3 regions of the Aureimonas sp. CAS genome follow, and region 1 is predicted to be linked to each of the others. Evidence: predicted binding sites of a transcription regulator. Region 1 holds the regulator's gene; each other region holds the start of a gene.
What was found. The regulator PhoB, encoded in region 1, activates phosphate uptake and scavenging genes when phosphate is short. The targets are predictions, from matches to a motif close to TGTCATNNANCTGTCAT.

Region 1 (7,493 bases):
ACGTCGAGAACGGCGTTGCCGACGGCCATCGCCAGCGGGTTGCCGCCATAGGTCGTGCCGTGGGTGCCGGCGGTCATGCCCGCGCTCGCGGTTTCGGTCGCAAGGCACGCGCCCATCGGGAAGCCGCCGCCGATGCCCTTGGCTGAGGCGAGGATGTCCGGCGTCACGCCGATCCCCTGATAGGCGTAGAGATGCCCGGTGCGGCCGATTCCCGTCTGCACCTCGTCGAAGAGGAGCAGGAGGCCGTGCTCGTCGCACAGGTCGCGCAGCCCCTGCAGGAAGGCGCGCGGGGCGCGGCGCACGCCGCCCTCGCCCTGGATGGGCTCGATCAGCATGGCGGCCGTCTGCGGGCCGATCGCGGCCTTCACCGCCTCCAGATCGCCGAAGGGCAGCTGGCGGAAGCCTTCGGATTTCGGGCCGAAGCCTTCCAGATACTTCGCCTGCCCGCCGGCGGCGAGCGTGGCGAGCGTGCGGCCGTGGAAGGCGCCCTCGAAGGTCAGGATCTCGATGCGCTCGGGCGCGCCGTTGACGTAGTGGTAGCGGCGCGCCGTCTTGATCGCGCATTCCAGCGCCTCGGCCCCGGAATTGCCGAAGAAGACGCGGTCGGCGAAGGTCGCCTCGACCAGACGTTCGGCCAGGCGCGCCTGACCGGGAATCTCGTAGAGGTTGGAGACGTGCCAGAGCTTTGCCGCCTGCTCCGTCAGCGCGCCGACGAGGTGCGGATGGGCATGGCCGAGCGCGTTGACCGCGATGCCGGCGCCGAAATCGAGGAAGGTCCGGCCGTCGTCGGTCGTCACCCACACGCCCTCGCCTCGCTCGAACTTGAGGTTCGCTCTCGCATAGGTGGCGTAGAGGGCGGACCTTGCTGCGTTCGCGGCGACCATGGCGGGACTTCCGGCAGATGAAGGGTACGGCGGTCTCTTCAGAAACGAACGAAGCCTGCGGGAGGCAGGCTTCCGGACCATCTTATGATCGTCGAGGCATCGTTTCAGGCCGCTGTATACCATGGGCGCGACGCGCATTGTCAACGCGGCGGGCCCCGCCGGCCCGGCGCGGGACCGCCGTTCGGAACGCGGCAAGCTGGGGATAAGCCGATTTTCGATTCGTGCGGCGGGTTGCTCGCCTTGTCAGCGAGTCCGGCCATACGTTAATGTTTGAGCACATACCATATATCGCGCGGCGGACTTCAGTATCACATAGATATAGACGACCTCCCGGGGCCTTCAGACCCTCGGGTCGAGGACGGATTCCGCAAGACGCGCGTAAGAGACGAGGACTTTTCCCGATGAGCTGGACGGACGAACGCATCGAGCTCCTGAAGAAGCGGTGGACCGAGGGCAACAGCGCCAGCCAGATCGCGGCCGAGCTCGGCGGCGTCACGCGCAACGCGGTGATCGGCAAGGTGCACCGCCTCAAGCTGGAAAGCCGGATCAAGGCCGTCCCTTCGGAAACCGAGACCGTTGCGGCCGCCGCTCCGCGTCCCGTGATCGTCGAGACCCCGGTCGTCGAGGAGAAGGCACCGCGCCTCGTCGTTGCGGCGCCGGCGTCCATCTCGCGCCCCGCGCCCCAGCCGACCGCGCGCTCGGTGGGCTCGGCCGCGCTCAAGGTCGAGGAAGTGGTCGATCTCATCGCCCAGCCGGCGGTGGAGAGCGAGCCGCGCCGCAGCGCCGAGATCGTGCCGATCTCGCGCAACCTCACCCTGGTCCAGCTTTCCGAGCGCACCTGCAAATGGCCGCTGGGCGACCCGCTCTCGCCGGACTTCCGCTTCTGCGGCAATCATTCCGGCGACGCCTCGCCCTACTGCCAGTACCATGCGCGGATCGCCTTCCAGCCGGTCGCCGACCGCCGCCGGGCGCGCTGATCGATGGCGGACGCGACGAACCTGCCCGACCGCCTGTCGAACGACCCCGACAGCCCCTTCCATGACGAGGCGCTGCTCCAGCGCGGCATCGGCATCCGCTTCAAGGGCGTCGAGAAGACCAATGTCGAGGAGTATTGCGTCTCCGAGGGCTGGATCCGCGTGGCGGCCGGCAAGACGCTCGATCGCAAGGGCAAGCCTCTGACGATCAAGCTGAAGGGCGAGGTCGAGCCCTATCTGCGCGACGACGCGCCGGCGGAGGGCTGAGCGCGCCGAGCGCTTCCGATCCTGCGCATCGGGCTTTCGGGAACCGGGTACGGGTCTCGGGCCGGTGCGGCAGCCGATGATACGGGCCGGCGCCTCGGCGTCCGGTCCGCGCGTTCCCCTTCGCCGCCCTTCGTCCAGGACGGCGAAGGGGAACGGTCTTTCGTCTTCCGCTCGTGGGCCGACCGTCGGCGCCCTGCCACGCTCTCATCCGCCTGCCGGGACTTGTCTCCCCAAGGGGAGAAGGGGAGGCTTCGCCGCCCTGCCCGTCCGCCGTGTCGACCGTTCGAATGCTTGGGTGAGCGCACCGAAAGAGGCGCCATTCCTCTCCCGGAACGGGAGAGGGTGGATGCGAGCGCGAGCGAGCAGCCGGGTGAGGGCCTCGTCGGGCTCGGCCGCTGAAGACGGTTCTTCCTTCGCCACGCTCATCCCGTGACCGCACCCAGGACGATCATCGAGCGCCGGCGCCCTGCGATGCCCTCATCCGCCTGCCGGCACCTTCTCCCCAAGGGGAGAAGGAGAAGCTTCGCCGCGATGTCGACCGTTCGAATGCTTGCGTGAGCGCATCGAAAGAGGCGCCATTCCTCTCCCCTCGGGGAGAGGGTGGATGCGAGCGCGAGCGAGCAGCTGGGTGAGGGCCTCGTCGGGCTCGCCGCTGAACACAGTCTTCAGCTTCGAGGCCCCGTCCCCAGCGTTAGCCATCCCGCGTTGCGTCTTCGGACCGCAACAAGACTCCAAGTGACTTCACGGAAGTCTGGCGGTAGAAGAATGGGGCCGCAATGTGGCGGCGAGGCATCCGCCTGTGGGATGCCGTCAACGGAGCCTCTCCCATGCGGAGCCTTCTCGCCGCGCTCATCAGCGCTTCCGTCATCCTCTCGGCCACGGCCGCTTCGGCGCTGGACCGCCGCGTCGTCATCCACAACGGCGCCAAGGAGCCGATCTTCTACCTTCACGGGTCCAACACCGGCACCACCGACTGGGAGGAGGACATCCTCGGCAACGACGTCCTGATGCCCGGCGCGGAAGTGCGGGTGAACTTCGACGACGGCACCGGCTTCTGCGTCTTCGACTTCAAGGCGACGTTCGAGAGCGGGCGCGAGGAAACCGAATACGGGGTGAACGTCTGCGAGGTCTCGCGCTTCACCTTCCGCTGAGGCGGCCGCAGACGCAAAGCCGCGGCGCTTACGCTTCGCCTTCTCCCGCTGCGCGGGAGAAGGTCCCGGCAGGGGGATGAGGGCATGACGCCCGCAACGTCAGAAAAGAGGACGTCCGCGCAACGCCGAGCTCGACGACGCCCCTGTCTGTGCCTGGATGTTGTAGGCTGTTGATCCGCCAGCGGCGTTGCGTCCGCCGGGGCGAGCCACTCGTCTCGCCCGTCCTTCGGACCCCTCTCCCTTTGAGGGAGAGGAGTGCGCGTCGTCCTGCTTCCGCGCATCCACGTGCCCGAGGGGCGTCCGCGGTCCCTCAGGCCGATTTCGCCGCGAAGGTCTCGTCGAGCGAGTAGCCGGCGCCACGCACGGTGCGGATCGGGTCGCGCAAGCGGCCGCGATTGATCGCCTTGCGCAGGCGCCCGACATGGACGTCGACGGTGCGCTCGTCGACATAAATCCCCTGCCCCCAGACGCCGTCGAGCAGCTGCTCGCGCGAGAACACGCGGCCGGGCGCCTGCATGAGGAATTCCAGCAGCTTGAACTCCGTCGGGCCGAGGCGCACCTCGCGGCCCGCCCGGCGCACGCGGCGCGTCTCGCGGTCGAGGTCGAGGTCGCCGGCCGTCAGCTGCGTCGCGACGCGCTCGGGGCTCGCCCGGCGTAGCATGGCGCGGATGCGCGCCATCAGCTCCAGCGTCGAGAAGGGCTTCACGACATAGTCGTCCGCGCCGACGGACAGGCCGCGCACGCGCTCGTCCTCTTCGCCGCGCGCCGTCAGCATCAGGATGGGCAGGCGCTGCGTCTCGGAGCGAAGGCGCAGGCGCCGGCAGAGCTCGACGCCGGACAGGCCCGGCAGCATCCAGTCGAGGATCAGGAGGTCCGGCACCTTCTCGCGCAGCCGGAGATCGGCTTCGTCGCCGCGCGCGATCACCTCCGCGCTGTAGCCTTCGGCCTCCAGATTGTAGCGGAGAAGAACGCCCAGCGCCTCGTCGTCCTCGACGACGGCGATGTGGGGCCCCGTCGTCACAGGACCGTCCCCACGGTCCCGCCCGGCTCGGCGACGATGGCATGGGTGCGGTCGTCCTTCGGACGCTCGCCTTCGACCTGTTCGCCGGTCTTGATGTAGTAGATCGTCTCGGCGATGTTCGTCGCGTGGTCGCCGATGCGCTCGATGTTCTTGGCCGAGAACAGGAGATGCGTGCAGGCGGTGATGTTGCGCGGGTCCTCCATCATGTAGGTCAGGAGTTCGCGGAAGATCGAGGTGTACATCGCGTCGATCTCTTCGTCGCGCGCCCGCACCATCTCGGCGCGGTCCTCGTCGCGCCGCGCATAGGCGTCGAGCACTTCCTTCAGCTGTTCGAGCGCGAGCCCCGACAGATGCTCCAGGCCCCGCACGAGCTTGACCGGCTGGCCGTGCTCGTGCACGGCGATCACGCGCTTGGCGATGTTCTTGCCCATGTCGCCGATGCGCTCGATGTCGTTCGAGATGCGGATCGCGCCGACGATCTCGCGCAGGTCCTGCGCCATCGGCTGGCGCTTGGCGATGGTGCGGATCGCGTGCTCGTCGAGCTCGCGCTGCGCCTCGTCGAGAAGCCGGTCGTCGGCGATCACGCGCTGGGCGAGCTGGATGTCGCTCTTGATGAGCGCGGTGACCGATTGCTCGACCATCCGCTCGGCCTGCCCGCCCATCTCGGAGATGCGGCGCAGGATGGCTTTCAGCTCGTCGTCGTAGGACGAAACGATGTGTCCGGGCATGCTCTTCTCCCCGTGAGCGGTGCGTGGCTCCGCACGCGATGGTCGCTCAAACTCTTCGGTTCTCGCGCATCGGGCCGTCGAGGGCCCGCTACCCTGTCCGGTCAGCCGAAGCGGCCGGTGATGTAGTCGCGCGTGCGCTTGTCGTCCGGGTTCTGGAACATCTTCTCGGTCGGCCCGACCTCGACGATGCGGCCCAGATGGAACATGGCCGTGCGCTGCGAGACGCGCGCGGCCTGCTGCATGGAGTGGGTCACGATGACGATGGTGAAGTTCTGCTTCAACTCGTCGATCAGCGCCTCGATGGTGGCGGTCGCGATCGGGTCGAGCGCCGAGCAGGGCTCGTCCATCAGGATCACCTCGGGCGAGACCGCGATGGCGCGCGCGATGCACAGGCGCTGCTGCTGGCCGCCCGACAGGCCCGTGCCCTGCTCGTGCAGGCGGTCCTTCACCTCCTCGAACAGACCCGCCTTCTTCAGGGAGGTGACGACGATCTCCTCCAGATCGGCCTTGCTCTTGGCGAGGCCGTGGATCTTCGGGCCGTAGCCGACATTCTCGAAGATCGACTTCGGGAAGGGGTTCGGCTTCTGGAACACCATGCCGACGCGGGCGCGAAGCTCCACGACGTCGAGGCTCTTGTCGTAGATGTCCTCGCCGTCGAGCGTGATCTTTCCGACGACGCGCGCGCCCTCGATCGTGTCGTTCATGCGGTTCAGGCAGCGCAGGAAGGTCGACTTGCCGCAGCCCGAGGGGCCGATCAGCGCCGTCACCTGGCGCTCGGGAATGTCGATGCCGACCTCGTAGAGCGCCTGCTTGGCGCCGTAGAAGACGTCGACCTTCTCGCCCTTCATCTTGATCGGGGTCTTGGGGGCCGGAACCGTCATCGGCTCGGAGACGAGCTTGTGCATGGGAGTATCCATCTGATCGGCTACCAGCGGCGCTCGAAGCGGCGGCGCAGGAGGATGGCGGCGATGTTCATGACCGCCAGGAAGAGGAGGAGGACGATGATGGCGCCGGAGGTGCGCTCCACGAAGGCGCGGTCCGCCTCGTTCGCCCACATGAAGATCTGGACCGGCAGCGCGGTGGCCGCGTCCATCGGGCCGCTCGGATAGTCGGCGACGAAGGCGACCATGCCGATGAGGAGCAGCGGCGCCGTCTCGCCCAGCGCCTGGGCGAGACCGATGATCGTGCCCGTCAGGATGCCGGGCGCGGCCAGCGGCAGCACGTGGTGGAACACCATCTGGTTGCGCGAGGCGCCGAGGCCCAGCGCCGCCGAGCGGATCGAGGGCGGCACGGCGCGGAGCGCGGCGCGCGTCGCGATGATGATCGTCGGCAGCGTCATCAGCGTAAGCACGAGCCCGCCGACGAGCGCGGCCGAACGAGGCAGGCCGAAATAGTTGATGAAGACCGCCAGACCCAGGAGGCCGAACACGATGGAGGGCACGGCGGCCAGATTGTTGATGTTCACCTCGATGAGGTCGGTGAACCTGTTCTTGGGCGCGAACTCCTCCAGGTAGATCGAGGCCGCGACGCCGATCGGCAGCGCCAGAGCGAGCACGATCAGCATCATCATGAAGGAGCCGACGATCGCGACGCCCACGCCCGCCGTCTCGGCGCGCGAGGAGGCGCCGAAGGTGAAGAGCCCGGTGTTGAAGCGCTGCGACAGGTCGCCCGCCTCCTGCAGTTCGTCCATCCAGCGCAGCTGGAGGTCGCTGACCGGACGGCGGCTCTCCTCGACGTTGAGGTTGAACTGGCCCTTGAGCGCGGAATCGATGGTCGAGTTCGCGGGGAGCCAGACCTCCTGCGTCGTGCCGATCACGGAAGGGTCGTCGAGAACGACGTTGCGCAGGATGGTGCGCACGCCCTGGCTGACCATGGCGCCGGCCTGGGTCATCTCCTGGCGGTTTTCCGGGTCGATGCCGAGGCGCTCGGCGATCGCCGCCTGCGCCAGCGCCGGATAGTTCGCCCGCATCAGGACCGCCGGGTCCGGCTGCCCCGTGCCGTCCGGGTCGAGAACCTCGGCCGAGAAGGTGATCGGCAGGCGCAGCTCGGTCTGCCAGAAGGCGGTGTAGCCCTGGCTGATCACCGTCCACAGAAGCCAGACGAGGAAGAACAGGCCGACCGCGATCGCGGAGATGCCGTAGGCCTTGAAGCGGCGCTCGGCGGCATAGCGGCGCTTGATCCCGATGTCGCGGCGCGGCGGCGCCTTCGAAAGGGTCTCGCTCATTACTCGTACTGCTCCCGATAGCGGCGCACGATCTGCAGCGCGACGATGTTGAGCCCCAGCGTGATGACGAAGAGCGTCAGGCCGAGCGCGAAGGCGACGAGGCTCTGCGGCGAGGTGAAGTCGATGTCGCCGGTGAGCTGGGAGACGATCTTGACGGTGACCGTCGTCATCGCCTCGAAGGGGTTGATGGTGATGTTGGCCGCGATGCCGGCCGCGAGGACCACGATCATGGTCTCGCCGATGG
Region 2 (7,493 bases), 1.2 Mb from region 1:
GAGGCGATCGAGCGCACGATCGAGTGGTTCGAGGCGCGCGGGTCCGGCCGGGGCGTCACGCGGTTCCGCCTGCGCGACTGGCTGATCTCGCGCCAGCGCTACTGGGGCTGCCCGATCCCGGTCATCCACTGCGAGACCTGCGGCGCGGTGCCCGAGGCGGACGGGAACCTGCCCGTCACCCTTCCGCCGGAGGTCGAGTTCGACACGCCCGGCAACCCGCTCGACCGGCACCCGACCTGGCGCCACGTCGCCTGCCCGCAATGCGGCGGCCCGGCCCGGCGCGAGACGGACACGATGGACACGTTCGTCGATTCCTCGTGGTACTTCGCGCGCTTCACCAGCCCGCAGGCCGAAACGCCGACCGTTCCCGCGATCGCCGACCGCTGGCTGCCGGTGGACCAGTATATCGGCGGCATCGAGCACGCGATCCTGCATCTCCTCTACTCGCGCTTCTTCGCGCGGGCGATGAGCGCGACCGGCCACATGGACGTGGCCGAGCCCTTCAAGGGCCTGTTCACGCAGGGCATGGTGGTCCACGAGACCTACCGGACGCTCGGCGAGGGCACGGCGCGCGAATGGGTGCCGCCGGTCGACGTCGACTTCTTCGAGGAGGGCGGCGAGCGCCGCGCCCGGCGCCTCTCGGACGGCGCACCGCTCGAGATCGGCTCCATCGAGAAGATGTCGAAGTCGAAGAAGAACGTCGTCGATCCCGACGACATCATCGCCTCGCTCGGCGCAGACACCGCGCGCTGGTTCATGCTGTCGGACTCGCCGCCCGAGCGCGACGTGATCTGGACGGAGGCGGGCGTCGAAGGCGCGCACCGCTTCGTGCAGCGTGTCTGGCGTCTGGTGGCCGAGAACGCCGGGCCGGCGACGGGCGGCTTCGACGGCGCGTGGAGCGAGGCGGCGACGAATGTGCGCCGCGCCGCCCACCGCACCGCCGCGGGCGTGGCCGACGACATCGAGCGCCTCGCCTTCAACAAGGCGGTCGCGCGCATCTACGAACTGGTCAACGCGCTCTTCGCCGCGCTCCAGCCGGAGGCGGTGCAGGCCGATGAATCGCTGCGCGCGGCGGGCGCTGAGGCGCTGTCGATCCTCGTGCGCCTCTTCGCGCCGATGATGCCGCATCTGGCCGAGGAGTGCTGGCGGGAGCTGGGCCGGGACGAGCTCGTGGCGGCCGCGCCCTGGCCGAGCGTCGATCCGGCGCTCCTGCGCGACGACGAGATCGTGCTGCCGGTGCAGATCAACGGAAAGAAGCGCGGCGACGTGCGCGTGCCGGCGGAGGCCGGCAAGGACGAGGTGGAGGCGATGATTCTCGCCCTCGACTTCGTGCGCGAATCGCTGAAGGGTGAGCGCCCCAAGCGGGTGGTCGTGGTTCCGGGAAGGATCGTCAATGTCGTCCTCTAGCACCTTCACGCGCCGCGCCGGCCGCGCCGCCGCGCTCGGCCTCGCCTTGGCCCTCGCCGCCTGTCAGGCCGCGCCGCTCTACGGCACCACGTCGATCGATCCCGCGACCGGCGCCTCCAACGCCGCGCTCGCCCAGCTTCGCGGCCGGATCGCCGTCGTGGAGGCGCAGGCGCGGACCGACCAGATCCTGCGCAACGCGCTTCTGTTCCAGCTGAACGGCGCCGAGCCGGTGCGCGACCCGATCTATCAGGTGACGCTCGCCGTCTCCGGATCGGATTCCGCCGTCTCGATCCAGGGCGGCAGCGGCACGCCGCGCGCCAGCGTCTACCGCATGAGCGCCACCTACACGGTGACCCGCGTCGCCGACGGGCGGATCGTGGCGCGCGGTTCGCGCTTCGCCACCTCGCCCTACGACCGGTCGGACCAGCTCTTCGCCGCCCAGCGCGCGCTTCTGAACGCGCGGCAGAACGCGGGCGAGACGCTGGCCGCGCAGATCACCCTCGCCATCGCGCCCATCCTTCGCGGCGACGTCTCCGGGCAGCCCTCGGCCGCCGCCCTGCCCCGGACCTGATGGCCCAGAAGCGCGCCGGCGAGGTCGACGCCTTCCTGGCGCGGCCCGACCACGCCTTTCCGGTGATCCTGCTCTACGGGCCGGATCCCGGCCTCGTCGCCGAACGGGCCGAGGCGATCGCGGACAAGTCCGGCGTCGATCGCTCGGACCCCTTCGCCTCCGTCCTCCTGCAGGCGGACGAGCTGGAGCGCGAGATCGGCCGTCTCTTCGACGAGGCGCGCACGATCAGCCTCTTCGGCGGGCGCCGGCTGATCCGGGTGAAGGGTGCGGGCAACGGCCGCAATCTGGCCGACGCCGTCTCCGATCTCGCCGCCGACCCGCCGAGGGACGCCGTCGTCGTCATCGAGGCGGGCGACCTGAAGAAGAATTCGGGCCTGCGCCTCAACGCCGAGCGCGGCCACGCCGCGATGGCCCTGCCCTGCTACCAGGACGAGGGCCGCGCGCTCGACCGCATGATCGACGAGGAGACGGGGGCGAGCGGCCTCGTCATCGAGCGCGGCGCGCGCGAGCTCCTGAAGAGCCGGCTCGGCGCCGACCGCATGGCCTCGCGCGGCGAGGTCCGCAAGCTCTGTCTCTACGCCCACGGGCGCCCCGGCATCACCGAGGAGGACGTGGCGGCCGTCGTGGGCGACGTGTCGGCCGAGACGGTGGACGAGGCGGTGGACGCGGCGGCCGGCGGCGACGTGCGCAAGCTGCCCGAGCTGATCGAGCGCCTGACCTCGTCCGGCACCTCCACCTTCCAGCTCCATTCGGCGCTGCTGCGCCACTTCCACCAGCTCCTGTCGATCCGCGAGGAGGTGGAGGCGGGCGGCGCGACCGTCGGCGCGGCGGTGGAGAAGCGCCGGCCGCACTTCCGGCGCAAGGACGCGCTCCTGGCCGCCGCCGCGGCCTGGGACCGCGCGGGCCTCGTTTCGACGCTCTCGCGCATCGAGGCGGACGTGTTGACGAGCCGCAAGGAAGCCGCGCTCGCCATGACGATCACCCACCGCACGCTGGTCGAGATCGGCGTCGAAGCCGCGCGCCGGCGTCTGACACGGCGCTGACCGCACCCGAGGTTGCCGGCGACGGCGCAGGATTCAGCCTGTGATGGTCCGGCGCCGCGCCCTCGAGCGTGTTCTGCGGCGTTTACCGCGACAGGTATTTCCGTCGGCGCGGCGTTTTGCGAGCGCAGCCAGGGGTTTCACGCGTCACCGAACTGTCATAGAAGTTTCACGCAGCCGTCGGGCAGCGTCGTTAGGAGGACGACGCCGTCACTTGAAGAACGGCCCCCTGGGGAGACGATTTGACATGAAGAACACCCTCGCAAGGGCCGGTGGAGCTGCGCTCCTGGCCTCCGTCGCCTTCGCCATGCCCGCCTCGGCGCAGACCGAGATCCAGTGGTGGCATGCCATGTCCGGCGCCAACAACGACGTCGTCGAGACGCTGGCGAAGGAATTCAACGAATCGCAGTCGGACTACCGGGTCGTCCCGGCCTATCGCGGCACCTATCCCGAGACGCTGAACGCCGGTATCGCCGCCTTCCGCGCCGGCCAGGCCCCGCACATCATCCAGGTCTTCGACGTCGGCACCGGCGTGATGATGAACGCCGAAGGCGCGGTGAAGCCGGTCGCCGACATCCTGTCGATGGGCGGGTCAGAGTTCGATCCCTCGCAGTATCTGCCGGGCATCGTCGCCTACTATTCGCGCCCGGACGGCACGATGCTGTCCTTCCCCTACAATTCCTCCTCGCCGATCCTCTACTACAACAAGGACCTGTTCGAGGAAGCCGGTCTCGACCCCGAGACCCCGCCGACCACCTGGCCGGAGGTCTTCGAGGCCGCCCGCACCATCAAGGAGTCCGGCGCGGCGCCCTGCGGCCTGACCTCCACCTGGCTGACCTGGATCGGCCTGGAGAACTTCGCGGCCTGGAACAACCTCCAGTACGGGACCAACGAGAACGGCCTCGCCGGCTCCGACGTGGAGCTGAAGATCAACGAGGGCCAGTTCGTCACGCACTTCCAGAACATCGCCGATCTCGCCGCCGACGACACGTTCCGCTACGGCGGCCGCACCTCCGAGGCCAAGCAGCTCTTTCTGTCGGGCGAGTGCGCGATCATGACCGAGTCCTCCGGCGGTCTCGGCGACGTCATCAACTCCGGCATGAATTACGGGCTCGGCCAGCTTCCCTACTATCCGGAAGCCGAGGGCGCGCCGCAGAACACCATCCCCGGCGGCGCCTCGCTCTGGGTCTTCGACGGCAAGTCGGACGAGGAATACGAGGGCGTCGCGGCCTTCTTCGAGTTCCTGTCGCAGACCGAGATCCAGTCGCGCCTGCATCAGGTCTCGGGCTATCTGCCGGTGACGCTCGCCGCCTACGAGGCGACGAAGGAATCGGGCTTCTACGAGGAGAACCCGGGCCGCGAGATCCCGATCTCGCAGATGATGGGCAAGGAGCCGACCGAGAACTCGCGCGGCGTGCGCCTCGTCAACCTGCCGCAGATCCGCGACATTCAGAACGAGGAGTTCGAGCGGATGCTGGCCGGCCAGCAGACGGCGCAGGAAGCGCTGGACCGGGCCGTGGAGCGCGGCAACGCCGCCATCCAGGAAGCCCTCGGCAACTGACCGGACGGGGCGGGCTGTCGTCGTCCTTCGAGGTCGCGGCGGCTCGCCCCCCTCTGCCCTGCCGGGCATCTCCCCCTCAAGGGGGGAGATCGGCAGTTTCAAATCGAAGTGCGCCCTCCGAGGCGTCGAAGACGATTCGGCGGCGCTCCTACCGCGTGATCTCCCCCCTCGCGGGGGAGATGGGCGGCAGCCCAGAGGGGGGCCCGCCGCCGCAATGCTCCACGAGAAAGCGCGACCACGCATGAAAGCCGAACGATGACGCCCCGCGTGGTCTTTCCCAACAAGGTCCTGCCCTACGTGCTGCTCGCCCCGCAGCTCGTCATCATCGCGATCTTCTTCTACTGGCCGGCCAGCCAGGCGCTCTATCAGTCGGTGCTGCGCGAGGACCCGTTCGGCCTCTCCTCCAGCTTCGTCGGCCTGCGCAACTTCCGCCGCGTCCTGTCCGACCCGGCCTATCTGAACGCGCTGCAGAACACGGCGGTCTTCTCCGCGCTGGTCGCCTTCTTCGCCATGGCGATCGCGCTTCTTCTCGCCGTCCAGGCCGACAAGATCATCCGCGGCAAGGGCTTCTACCGCACCATGCTGATCTGGCCCTACGCCATCGCCCCGGCGATCGCGGGCATGGTCTGGCTGTTCATGTTCAACCCGGCCATGGGCACCTTCGCCTTCAGCCTACGCTCCGCCGGCTTTGCCTGGGACCCGCTCCTGAAGGGCGATCAGGCCATGGCGCTCGTCATCGCGGCAGCGGCCTGGAAGCAGATCTCCTACAATTTCCTGTTCTTCGTCGCCGGGCTTCAGGCGATCCCGAAGACGCTGATCGAGGCCGCCGCCATCGACGGCGCGTCCGGCCCCAAGCGCTTCTGGACGATCGTCTTTCCGCTGCTGGCACCGACGACCTTCTTCCTGCTCGTGATCAACACGACCTACGCCTTCTTCGACACGTTCGGCATCATCCATGCGGTGACGGGCGGCGGGCCGGGCAAGGCGACCGAGACGCTCGTCTACAAGGTCTATCACGACGGCTTCGTGAATCTCGTCCTCGGCGATTCGGCGGCCCAGTCGGTGATCCTGATGGTCATCGTGATCGCGCTGACGGCCTTCCAGTTCCGCTACGTCGAAAGGCGCGTCCATTATGCCTGATGCCGCCACCAGACCCGCCGGCACGGCGCAAAAGCTCGGCCGCGCCGAAGAGAGCGCCCCGCTCGGGATCAGCCGCTTCTCGCGCTACACGGCGCATTTGATCCTGATCCTCGGCGTCCTCATCGTCGCCTTCCCGATCTACTACACCTTCGTCGCCTCGACCCATTCGCTCCAGACGATCCTGCGCCCGCCGCTGCCGCTCCTGCCGGGCGACCGGTTCCTGGAGAACTACGGACAGGCGCTCTTCGGGGGCGTGCGCCAGACCGGGGGCGTGGGCGCCGACCGGCTCCTGTTCAACACCACCGTGATGGCGCTCGGCATCGCGGTGGGCAAGATCGCGATCTCGCTGCTTTCGGCCTTCGCGATCGTCTTCTTCCGCTTTCCCGGCCGCATGGCCTTCTTCTGGATCATCTTCATCACGCTGATGCTGCCGGTCGAGGTCCGAATCCTCCCCACCTATGCGGTGATGGTCGATCTCGGGCTCATCAACACCTATGCCGGGCTCATCGTGCCGCTGATGGCCTCGGCGACGGCGACGCTGCTCTTCCGACAGTTCTTCCTGACCATTCCGGGGGAGCTCGTGGAGGCCGCGCGCGTCGACGGCGCCGGTCCCTGGCGCTTCTTCAAGGACATCCTCCTGCCCCTGTCGAAGACCAACCTCGCGGCGCTCTTCGTCATCATGTTCATTTACGGCTGGACGCAGTATCTCTGGCCGCTGCTCATCACCACCACCAACGACATGAACACCATCGTCATCGCCCTGCGTCGGATGATCTCCTTCGCCGACGCCGAGACGCAGTGGCACATCGTCATGGTGACGGCGATCCTCGCCATGCTCCCGCCCGTGGCGGTCGTGGTCCTGATGCAGCGCTGGTTCGTGCGCGGCCTCGTCGAAACGGAGAAGTGAGTTGGCCTCGATTGATCTCATAGAGGTCGGCAAGACCTATGCCGGCGGCACCGAGGAAGCGGTCAAGGGCGTGTCCCTTTCGATCGCCGACGGCGAGTTCGTCGTCCTCGTCGGGCCTTCGGGCTGCGGAAAGTCGACCCTCCTTCGCATGGTCGCGGGGCTGGAATCGATCACGCGCGGCGAGGTTCGGATCGGCGACAAGGTGGTGAACGGCCTGGAGCCGGCCCAGCGCGACATCGCCATGGTGTTCCAGAACTACGCGCTCTACCCGCACATGACGGTTCGTCAGAACCTCTCCTACGGGCTGAAGAACCAGGGCACCCCGAAAGCCGAGATCGAGCGGCGCATCCAGGCGACGGCCGCCAATCTCCAGATCGAGGCGCTGCTCGACCGCAAGCCGCGCCAGCTTTCGGGCGGCCAGCGCCAGCGCGTCGCCATGGGCCGCGCCATCGTGCGCGAGCCGGCGGCCTTCCTCTTCGACGAGCCGCTGTCCAATCTCGACGCCAAGCTGCGCGTCCAGATGCGCGCCGAGATCCGCTCGCTCCAGAAGCGGCTGAAGACCACCAGCCTCTACGTCACCCACGACCAGCTGGAGGCGATGACCCTCGCCGACCGGCTGGTGGTGCTGAATGCCGGCCGCATCGAGCAGGTCGGCACGCCGCTGGAGCTCTACGAGCGGCCCGCCTCGCTCTTCGTCGCCTCCTTCATCGGCTCGCCGGCCATGAATCTCGTGCCGATCGGCACTGAGACCGGCGCCCACGTCTCGGGCCTCGATTCCCGCTCCGACATCGCGCCCGGCCGCACGCTCGGCATGCGCCCCGAGCACATGGCCCTGGCGGAGAACGGCTCGGCCCCGGCCGGCCGGCC
Region 3 (7,493 bases), 1.7 Mb from region 1:
GAGAAGCTGGAACCAGGACGCGCCCGTCGCGCGGACGGCCTCGGCCTGACTCTCGTCGATGTCCTCGATGTCCTCGGCCAGAAGCTTGGCGATGAAGCCGATCGTGGCGAAGGACAGGGTGAGGAAGCCCGCCAGCGGCCCGAAGCCGACCATGGCGACGAAGAGGATCGCGATCACCACCTCCTGGAAGGCTCGGCTGACCGCGATGATCGAGCGGCAGATGCCGTAGAGCCAGACGGGAGAGACGTTGCGGGCCGCGCCGATGCCGATGGGAATCGAGATCAGGATACCGACGACGGTGGAGGTCAGCGTCATCGTCAGGCTTTCCGCGAGCCCGCGCGAGATGTCGCGCCAGCGCGAGGTGAAGTCCGGCTGAAGGAAGCCTTCGATGAAGCGTCCGCCGCGCGTCAGCCCCTCGGCGACGCGCGTCCAGTTGATCTCCAGCGAGCCGACGGCAAGGACGAGATAGAGCGCGAAGCCGCCATAGACGGCCCAGCGCAGCCAGTTCGCGCGGATCAGGACCGGCGGGCGGGACCAGCGGCTCGGATAGGTCGCGGCGTCCATGTCAGGCGACGGCCGCGCGCACGAAGCTCGGCTCGCACGACCCGTCCTCGGCCTCGTCCGCCTTGCCGCGCAGCGCGTTCCAGTCCTCCTCGCCATAGATGCGCGTCAGGACGCTCTCGTCGAGTTCCTCCGGCGTACCGTCGAAGACGACGCGCCCGGCCTTGAGCCCGACGATCCGGTCCACGAAGGCCCGAGCCAGCGGCACGTCGTGGATGTTGATGATGGCCGGAAGGCCGCGCTCGGCGCAGATCTCCCGGATCAGTCGCATGATCTGGCGGGAGGTCTTGGGATCGAGCGAGGCGGTCGGCTCGTCGACGAGGAGGAGTTCGGGCTCCTGGGCGAGCGCGCGGGCGATGCCGACGCGCTGGCGCTGGCCGCCGGACAGAGCGTCGGCGCGCTTGTCGGCATGGGCCAGAAGCCCGACGCGGTCGAGCAGCGCGAAGGCGGCCCGGATGTCCTTCGCCGGGAAGCGTCGCAGGAAGGAACGCCAGAAGGGCACGGTCCCGAGGCGGCCCGACAGGACGTTCTCCATCACCGTCAGGCGCTCCACGAGCGCGTATTCCTGGAAGATCATGCCGATGCGGCGGCGGGTGCGGGCGAGATCGCTCCGGCCGAGGCGCACGATGTCGGTGTCGCCGAGGCGGATCGATCCCGAGGTCGGCTCGACGAGGCGATTGACGCAGCGGATGAGGGTGGACTTGCCCGCGCCCGAGGGTCCGATCAGCCCCATGACCTGCCCCGGCTGGAGCGTGAGCGAGACGCCCGAGAGCGCCTTGTCGCCGGTCTTGTAGCGCTTCTCGAGCTTTTCGATCGCAAGCATGGGCAGCCCCTTCCGTCAGGATGCGCGAAAGGCGGAGACGGCGTTCGGCCGCCCCCGCCCTGCAGCAGGCGAAGGATCAGTTGCAGTTGTAGGAGACGTTCATCGCGGCATCGATCTCGCGGATGACGCCCCAGTTCTCCTGGAAGGTGATGGGCACGAACTGCTCCTCGCCCTGCGGACCGAACTCCTCGGCGAGCCCCGTGCCTTCCCAGTCGAAGGAGAAGAAGGCGTCCTGGATCTGCTGCTGGAGCTCCGGCTTCAGATTGTAGACGACGCCATAGCCGGTCGTCGGGAAGGTGTCGGAGGTGTAGATCACCTTGAGGTCGTCGGCGGAGACGACGCCGCGTTCGATCATGCGGCCCTTGACCGAATTGGCGATGGCGGCCGCGTCGTAGTCGCGGTTGGCGACGCCGAGGATCGAATTGTCGTGGGCGCCGGAGAAGGCGGACTGGAAGTCCTCGCCCGCCGTCAGGTCGAACTGCGAGGCGAGCAGCGCGGACGGCGCCTTGAAGCCCGAATTGGAGGTCTCGGAGGTGAAGGCGACCGTCTTGCCGGCGAGGTCGGCGACCTCCTCGATGCCGGTGTCGGGATGGGTGATGATCTCCATCTCGTAACCGTAGGAGCCGTCCTTGGCGGCCATCATGGCGAAGGGGCGGAAGCCGGCGCAGGCGACGGCCAGCGGGTTGCCGCCGGTGTTGACGCCCGCGATGTGCAGGCGGCCGGCGCGCATGGCTTCGAGCTGCGCGGCGTTCGACTGGACGGGGAAGAACTGGACCGGCTTACCGGTCGCCTCGGACAGATGCTCGATGAACTCGGCCCAGACGTCCGCGTAGATCGCCGGGTCCTCGACGGGCGTATAGGCGAAGACCAGCGTGTCGGGGTCGACGAGCTGGCTTTCGTCGGTCGGGATGTCCGCGACCATGTCGCCGTCGGAATCGGTGAAGCGGGGGTCGAGCGCGAATTCGGCGCGGGCCGGAACGGCGGACAGGGCGATCGCCAGGGCGGCGGTGCCGAGAAGGATCTTGGAAAGAGCGGTCATCGGGAGCCCTCGTTCGGTTCCGTTGGGGGAAGACGAGGGCGTTAAGCCAAGGCTCGGATACAGCGGTGTGACGGCCAGGTGACGGATCGATGACAGCGCGGGAACGGGCGGGGAAGCGGCCCGGCGGTCCTCCTCGCTCGACACGGGAGCTCGAGGGCGCGCCGGAAGCCTCCGTCGAACGCAAAACGGGCCGCACGAGGCGGCCCGTCGATCGGTTCGAGCCGTTCGGCGTCGATCAGCGCTGCTCGAGCGCCATGATCTGGATCTCGACGCGGCGGTTCTGCGCGCGGCCCTGTTCGGTCGCGTTGGAGGCGACGGGCTGCGTCAGGCCGAAGCCCTGGACCGCGAGACGCTGGCCGGAGACGCCTTGGCTCTGCAGGTAGCTCGCGACGCTCGCCGCGCGGCGCTGCGACAGGCCGAGATTGTACTGGGCCGAGCCGACATTGTCGGTGTGGCCTGCAACCTCGACGAGCGAGCGGTCGTAGCGGTTCAGGACGATCGCGACCGAGTTCAGCACCGAATAGAAGTCCGAGCGGACCTGATCCTGGTCGGTGGCGAAGGTGATCGCCGACGGCATGTTCAGGATGATGCGGTCGCCGACGCGCGTGACCGAAACGCCGGTGCCCTGCAGCTGGGCGCGCAGATCGGCCTCCTGGCGGTCCATGTAGACGCCGATGGAGCCGCCCGCGAGCGTGCCGATGCCCGCACCCAGGAGCGCCGCGTTGCCGCGATCGACGCCCGCGATCTCGCCGACGATCAGGCCGCCGAGAGCGCCGACGCCCGCGCCGATGCCCGCGCCGCCGGCCGTCCGGGAAATCTGCTGTTCGCCCGTGTAGGGGTTGGTGGTGCAGCCGGCGAGGATGGCGAGGGAAGCCGCGGCGACGACGATCTTCTTCATGAAATACTCCCGAGGGGCAAAACCGTTGGCGCGCGACTCTCCGCCCGCATGGTTCACATTCGCTTAAAATCCGACCGTTTGGCTACAGCACCGGCCCGAAAATCGGTATCGATTTTCGGAAAGCCTGACGCGTGGATTCAAAGAGTTAGAGCGGCCTGCGTCCGTTCGGACGCACGGCGCTCTAGAGACAGGCGAATGGGGCGAGGCGGAGGCACGGGCGGACGAGGGAGCCGGTCTCCGCCCGTGTGTGTCGCCGATGCAACCTTTAGTCCGACCTCGCCTCCCATGCCGCTTCGCGTTCGAGCGCGGCGGGATCGCGCTTGGCCGTGACGAGAGCCTTGCCGCCCTGCCCGTCCGCAATGGTCGCGGCGAAGTTCCGGTCCGCCACGGCGCCTTCGACCGCGACGCTCTCGACCGAGGCGGCATGGCCGACATAGCGCAGGCCGAAATCGAAATGCGCCGTCCAGAAGAAGGGCAGATCCTCGAAATCCTTCTCCTGACCGAGGATCACGCGGGCGGCATGCTCCCCCTGCCGGCCCGCATGCACCCAGTGCTCGACGCGCTGGCGGCGACCGGAATGGATGTCGGGATAGGAGGCGATGTCGCCGACCGCGAAGATGGCCGGATCGGTGGTGCGCAGGGTGCCGTCCACGCGAACGCCGCCGCCTTCCTCGCGCGACGCGAGATCGAGCCCGGCCGCCTCCGCGAGACCGACGCGCGGCGAAACGCCGATGCCGGTGACGACCAGATCGGCCTGGACGGTCGAGCCGTCGTCGAGAGTCAGCGTGCGGTCGGCGTAGGACGAGGCCTTGCGTCCGAGACGGAACGAGACGCCCTTGCCTTCGTGCACGGCGCGGACCTCGGAGCCGATCTCCTCGCCCAGAACCTTGGCGAGCGGCACCGTGTTCGGCGCGATCACCGTGACGGCCAGACCGCGCTGCGTCAGCGAGGCGGCGACCTCCAGACCGATGAAGGAGGAGCCGAGGACGGCGGCGCTCTTCGCTTCGCCGGCGGCCTCGATCAGACGGTCGGCATCCTCGAGCGAACGCAGGACGTGGGCGCTTTCGAGGCCGGGCGTCTCCGCCCGGTTCGGTTCGCCGCCGAGCGCGAGGACGAGCGTCTCGAAGGGAAGGCGCTCGCCGCCCTCAAGCGTCAGCTCCCTCGCGGTCCGGTCGATGGCGTCCACCCGTGCGCCCAGACGGATCGTGACGCCCGCCTCGCGCAGGGCGTCGTCGCGCTTGAGCGAAAGCTTCTCGCGCGGCGCCTTGCCGGCGACATACTGCTTGGAACAGAAGGTGCGGTCGTAGGGCGCCTCACCTTCGGCCGTCAGCAGCGTGACCGTCGGCCCGGCTCCGAGCCGGACCAGCTCGTTGGCGCAGGCGTAGCCCGCCGCGCCCGTTCCCACGATGACGATCCGTCCCGGCACGGCGGCGGGCGCCGGGCGCTGCGACCGACGCTTTCCGACCACGTGGACGCGATCGCCCCGACGTTCGACGTCGTAGCAGGAGAGAGGCCCGAGCGCCGGCGCGCCGGCCGCCTCGCCCGTTTGCGCGTCGAACCGCGCATGGTGCCACGGGCAGCGGATCGTGCCCTCGTGAAGGAGACCCTTGGCAAGGGGAGCGCCGAGATGGGTGCAGCGGGCCGAAAACGCCCGGATCGTCCCGCCCTGCCGGACGAGGAGAACCGGCGCCTCCTCGAACACGCCTTCGACCATCGCGGCGTCTTCGAGATCGGACAGCGCGAGGCCGGTTTCCTTCAGGTCGGGCTTTTCGTCTGCGGCCATGGCTTCCTTCCCTTCTCATCCGAGGACGGGAAGGGAAGGAGTTTGGAACGGTTCTCGTTCCGGGATCGCCCGCCGAAAAGCGTCAGGCGGCCGCCGCCTGACGCAGGAGCTTGCGGTTAATCAGGAGCTCGGCGATCTGGACCGCGTTCAGCGCGGCGCCCTTGCGCAGATTGTCGGCGACGACCCACATGTTCAGGCCGTTCTCCAGCGTCTGATCCTCGCGGATGCGCGAGATGTAGGTGGCGTCCTCGCCGGCCGTGTCGATCGGCGTGGCGTAGCCGCCGTCCTCGCGCTTGTCGATCACGAGGCAGCCGGGCGCCTCGCGCAGGATCGCACGGGCCTCGTCCGCCGTGATCGGCTCCTCGAACTCGATGTTGACGCTCTCGGAATGGCCGATGAAGACCGGCACGCGCACGGCCGTGCAGGTGACCTTGATCTTCGGGTCGAGCATCTTCTTCGTCTCGGCCATCACCTTCCACTCTTCCTTCGTGGAGCCGTCCTCCATGAAGACGTCGATGTGGGGGATGACGTTGAAGGCGATGCGCTTGGTGAACTTCTTCGCCTCGACCGGGTCCGACACGAAGACCGCGCGCGACTGCGTGAACAGCTCGTCCATGCCGTCCTTGCCCGCGCCCGAGACCGACTGGTAGGTCGAGACGACGACACGGCGGATCTTCGCCTTCTCGTGCAGCGGCTTGAGCGCCACGACGAGCTGCGCGGTCGAGCAGTTCGGGTTGGCGATGATGTTGCGCTTGGAGAAGCCGGAGACGGCGTCGGCGTTCACCTCGGGCACGATCAGCGGCACGTCCGCCTCGTAGCGGAAGGCCGAGGAATTATCGATCACGACGCAGCCGGCCGCGCCGATCTTCGGCGCCCACTCCTTGGCGACCGAGCCGCCGGCGGACATCAGGCAGATGTCGGTGCCGGCGAAGTCGTAGGATTCGAGAGCCTTCACCTTCAGCGTCTTGTCGCCGAAGGACACCTCGGTGCCCTGGCTGCGCCGCGAGGCGAGCGCCACGACCTCGTCGGCCGGAAAGCCGCGCTCGTCGAGGATGGAAAGGATTTCGCGACCGACATTGCCAGTCGCGCCGGCGACGGCGACTTTGTAGCCCATGATATTCGAAAGCCCTGTCCGCTCCCCGCGAGACCTATCCAGCACTCGAACCCCGTCCCGGGGGAGTGCGGGACGAGGCGGTCAGATAATCGCGGTTTTAGTCGAGGAGCGCGGGAACATGGCAGCGTCTATGCGCCCGCCTGCGTCGTCCTGTCAATCGCAAGAGCCATGAGCCCTCGCGATTGCCGCCTTCAGGACGGGATCTGCCGTACGGGCCGGGCCCGCCGGATCAGGGACGGCGCGGGGCGCGCTGGTCGCGGCGACCGCCGCCCGCGATGCGCTTGGTGATCCAGCCCAGGACGACGGCTTTCAGGATGGAGCGAATCATGTCTGAGGTCCTCGCGATCTTCGGGTTGTTCGTTCGATGGCCAGCAACGCGGCATCCCCGCATCCGGTTGCATCGCGCCGCCGTGACCACGGGGCAGCCCGCAGAAGGGGTCAGGGGCTTGCCAAACAAGGCGAAAGACCGTCTGTCTAGCGCCGCAGTGCATCTGGGAGGTTCGCGCATGCAATCGGAATCGCTATCTGAAGACAATTACTGGAAGGCCAATCTGAGGTTGATGGCCGGCTGCCTCGTGGTCTGGGCGCTGTCATCCTTCGGATTCGGCATCATCCTGCGCCCGCTCCTGTCGGGCATCGCGATCGGGGGGACCGATCTCGGCTTCTGGTTCGCCCAGCAGGGATCGATCATCGTCTTCATCGTCCTGATCTTCTTCTACGCCATCCGAATGAACCGGCTCGACCGGCAGTTCGGCGTCGACGAAGTCTGACGGACGGCGGGAGGGGAACGATGACGCAATACTGGCTCAATCTCATCGTCGTGGGGGCGACCTTCGCCCTCTATATCGGCATCGCGATCGCCACCCGGGCGAACTCGACCGCCGAGTTCTACGCCGCCAATCGCGGCGTGCACCCGGTCACAAACGGAATGGCGACCGCCGCCGACTGGATGTCGGCCGCGTCCTTCATATCCATGGCCGGCCTCATCGCCTTCGTGGGCTACGACAATTCCGGCTATCTCATGGGCTGGACCGGAGGCTACGTCCTCCTGGCGCTTCTGCTCGCGCCCTATCTGCGTAAATTCGGCAAGTTCACCGTCCCCGAGTTCATCGGCGACCGCTTCTATTCGCGCACCGCGCGCCTCGTCGGCGTCCTGTGCCTGATCGTCGCCTCGGTCACCTACGTCATCGGACAGATGACGGGCGTGGGCGTCGCCTTCTCCCGCTTCCTGGAGGTCTCCTCCACGACCGGTCTTCTGATCGGCGCGGCGGTGGT

Region 2: ugpB (sn-glycerol-3-phosphate ABC transporter substrate-binding protein UgpB) is a predicted target of PhoB. The motif match lies at 3,164-3,180, and genes of this name have one in related genera.
Region 3: phnD (phosphate/phosphite/phosphonate ABC transporter substrate-binding protein) is a predicted target of PhoB. The motif match lies at 2,502-2,518, and genes of this name have one in related genera.

Annotation. Positions count from the first base shown of each region.
Region 1 is NZ_CM187563.1:1,092,070-1,099,562, reverse strand. Features, by position in the region: gene AC6R2M_RS05360 (aspartate aminotransferase family protein) at 1-884, opposite strand, end outside; gene AC6R2M_RS05355 (GcrA family cell cycle regulator) at 1,286-1,861, shown strand; gene AC6R2M_RS05350 (DUF3297 family protein) at 1,865-2,125, shown strand; gene AC6R2M_RS05345 (hypothetical protein) at 2,953-3,276, shown strand; gene phoB (phosphate regulon transcriptional regulator PhoB) at 3,587-4,297, opposite strand; gene phoU (phosphate signaling complex protein PhoU) at 4,294-5,025, opposite strand; gene pstB (phosphate ABC transporter ATP-binding protein PstB) at 5,127-5,930, opposite strand; gene pstA (phosphate ABC transporter permease PstA) at 5,951-7,249, opposite strand; gene pstC (phosphate ABC transporter permease subunit PstC) at 7,249-7,493, opposite strand, start outside.
Region 2 is NZ_CM187563.1:3,469,374-3,476,866, reverse strand. Features, by position in the region: gene leuS (leucine--tRNA ligase) at 1-1,407, shown strand, start outside; gene AC6R2M_RS16785 (hypothetical protein) at 1,394-1,978, shown strand; gene holA (DNA polymerase III subunit delta) at 1,978-3,021, shown strand; gene ugpB (sn-glycerol-3-phosphate ABC transporter substrate-binding protein UgpB) at 3,266-4,579, shown strand; gene ugpA (sn-glycerol-3-phosphate ABC transporter permease UgpA) at 4,835-5,719, shown strand; gene ugpE (sn-glycerol-3-phosphate ABC transporter permease UgpE) at 5,712-6,626, shown strand; gene AC6R2M_RS16760 (sn-glycerol-3-phosphate import ATP-binding protein UgpC) at 6,628-7,493, shown strand, end outside.
Region 3 is NZ_CM187563.1:2,812,563-2,820,055, forward strand. Features, by position in the region: gene phnE (phosphonate ABC transporter, permease protein PhnE) at 1-564, opposite strand, end outside; gene phnC (phosphonate ABC transporter ATP-binding protein) at 566-1,384, opposite strand; gene phnD (phosphate/phosphite/phosphonate ABC transporter substrate-binding protein) at 1,461-2,423, opposite strand; gene AC6R2M_RS13480 (YiaD family glycine zipper/OmpA-like lipoprotein) at 2,659-3,321, opposite strand; gene AC6R2M_RS13485 (FAD-dependent oxidoreductase) at 3,587-5,104, opposite strand; gene AC6R2M_RS13490 (aspartate-semialdehyde dehydrogenase) at 5,187-6,218, opposite strand; gene AC6R2M_RS13495 (DUF4212 domain-containing protein) at 6,545-6,988, shown strand; gene AC6R2M_RS13500 (sodium:solute symporter family protein) at 7,009-7,493, shown strand, end outside.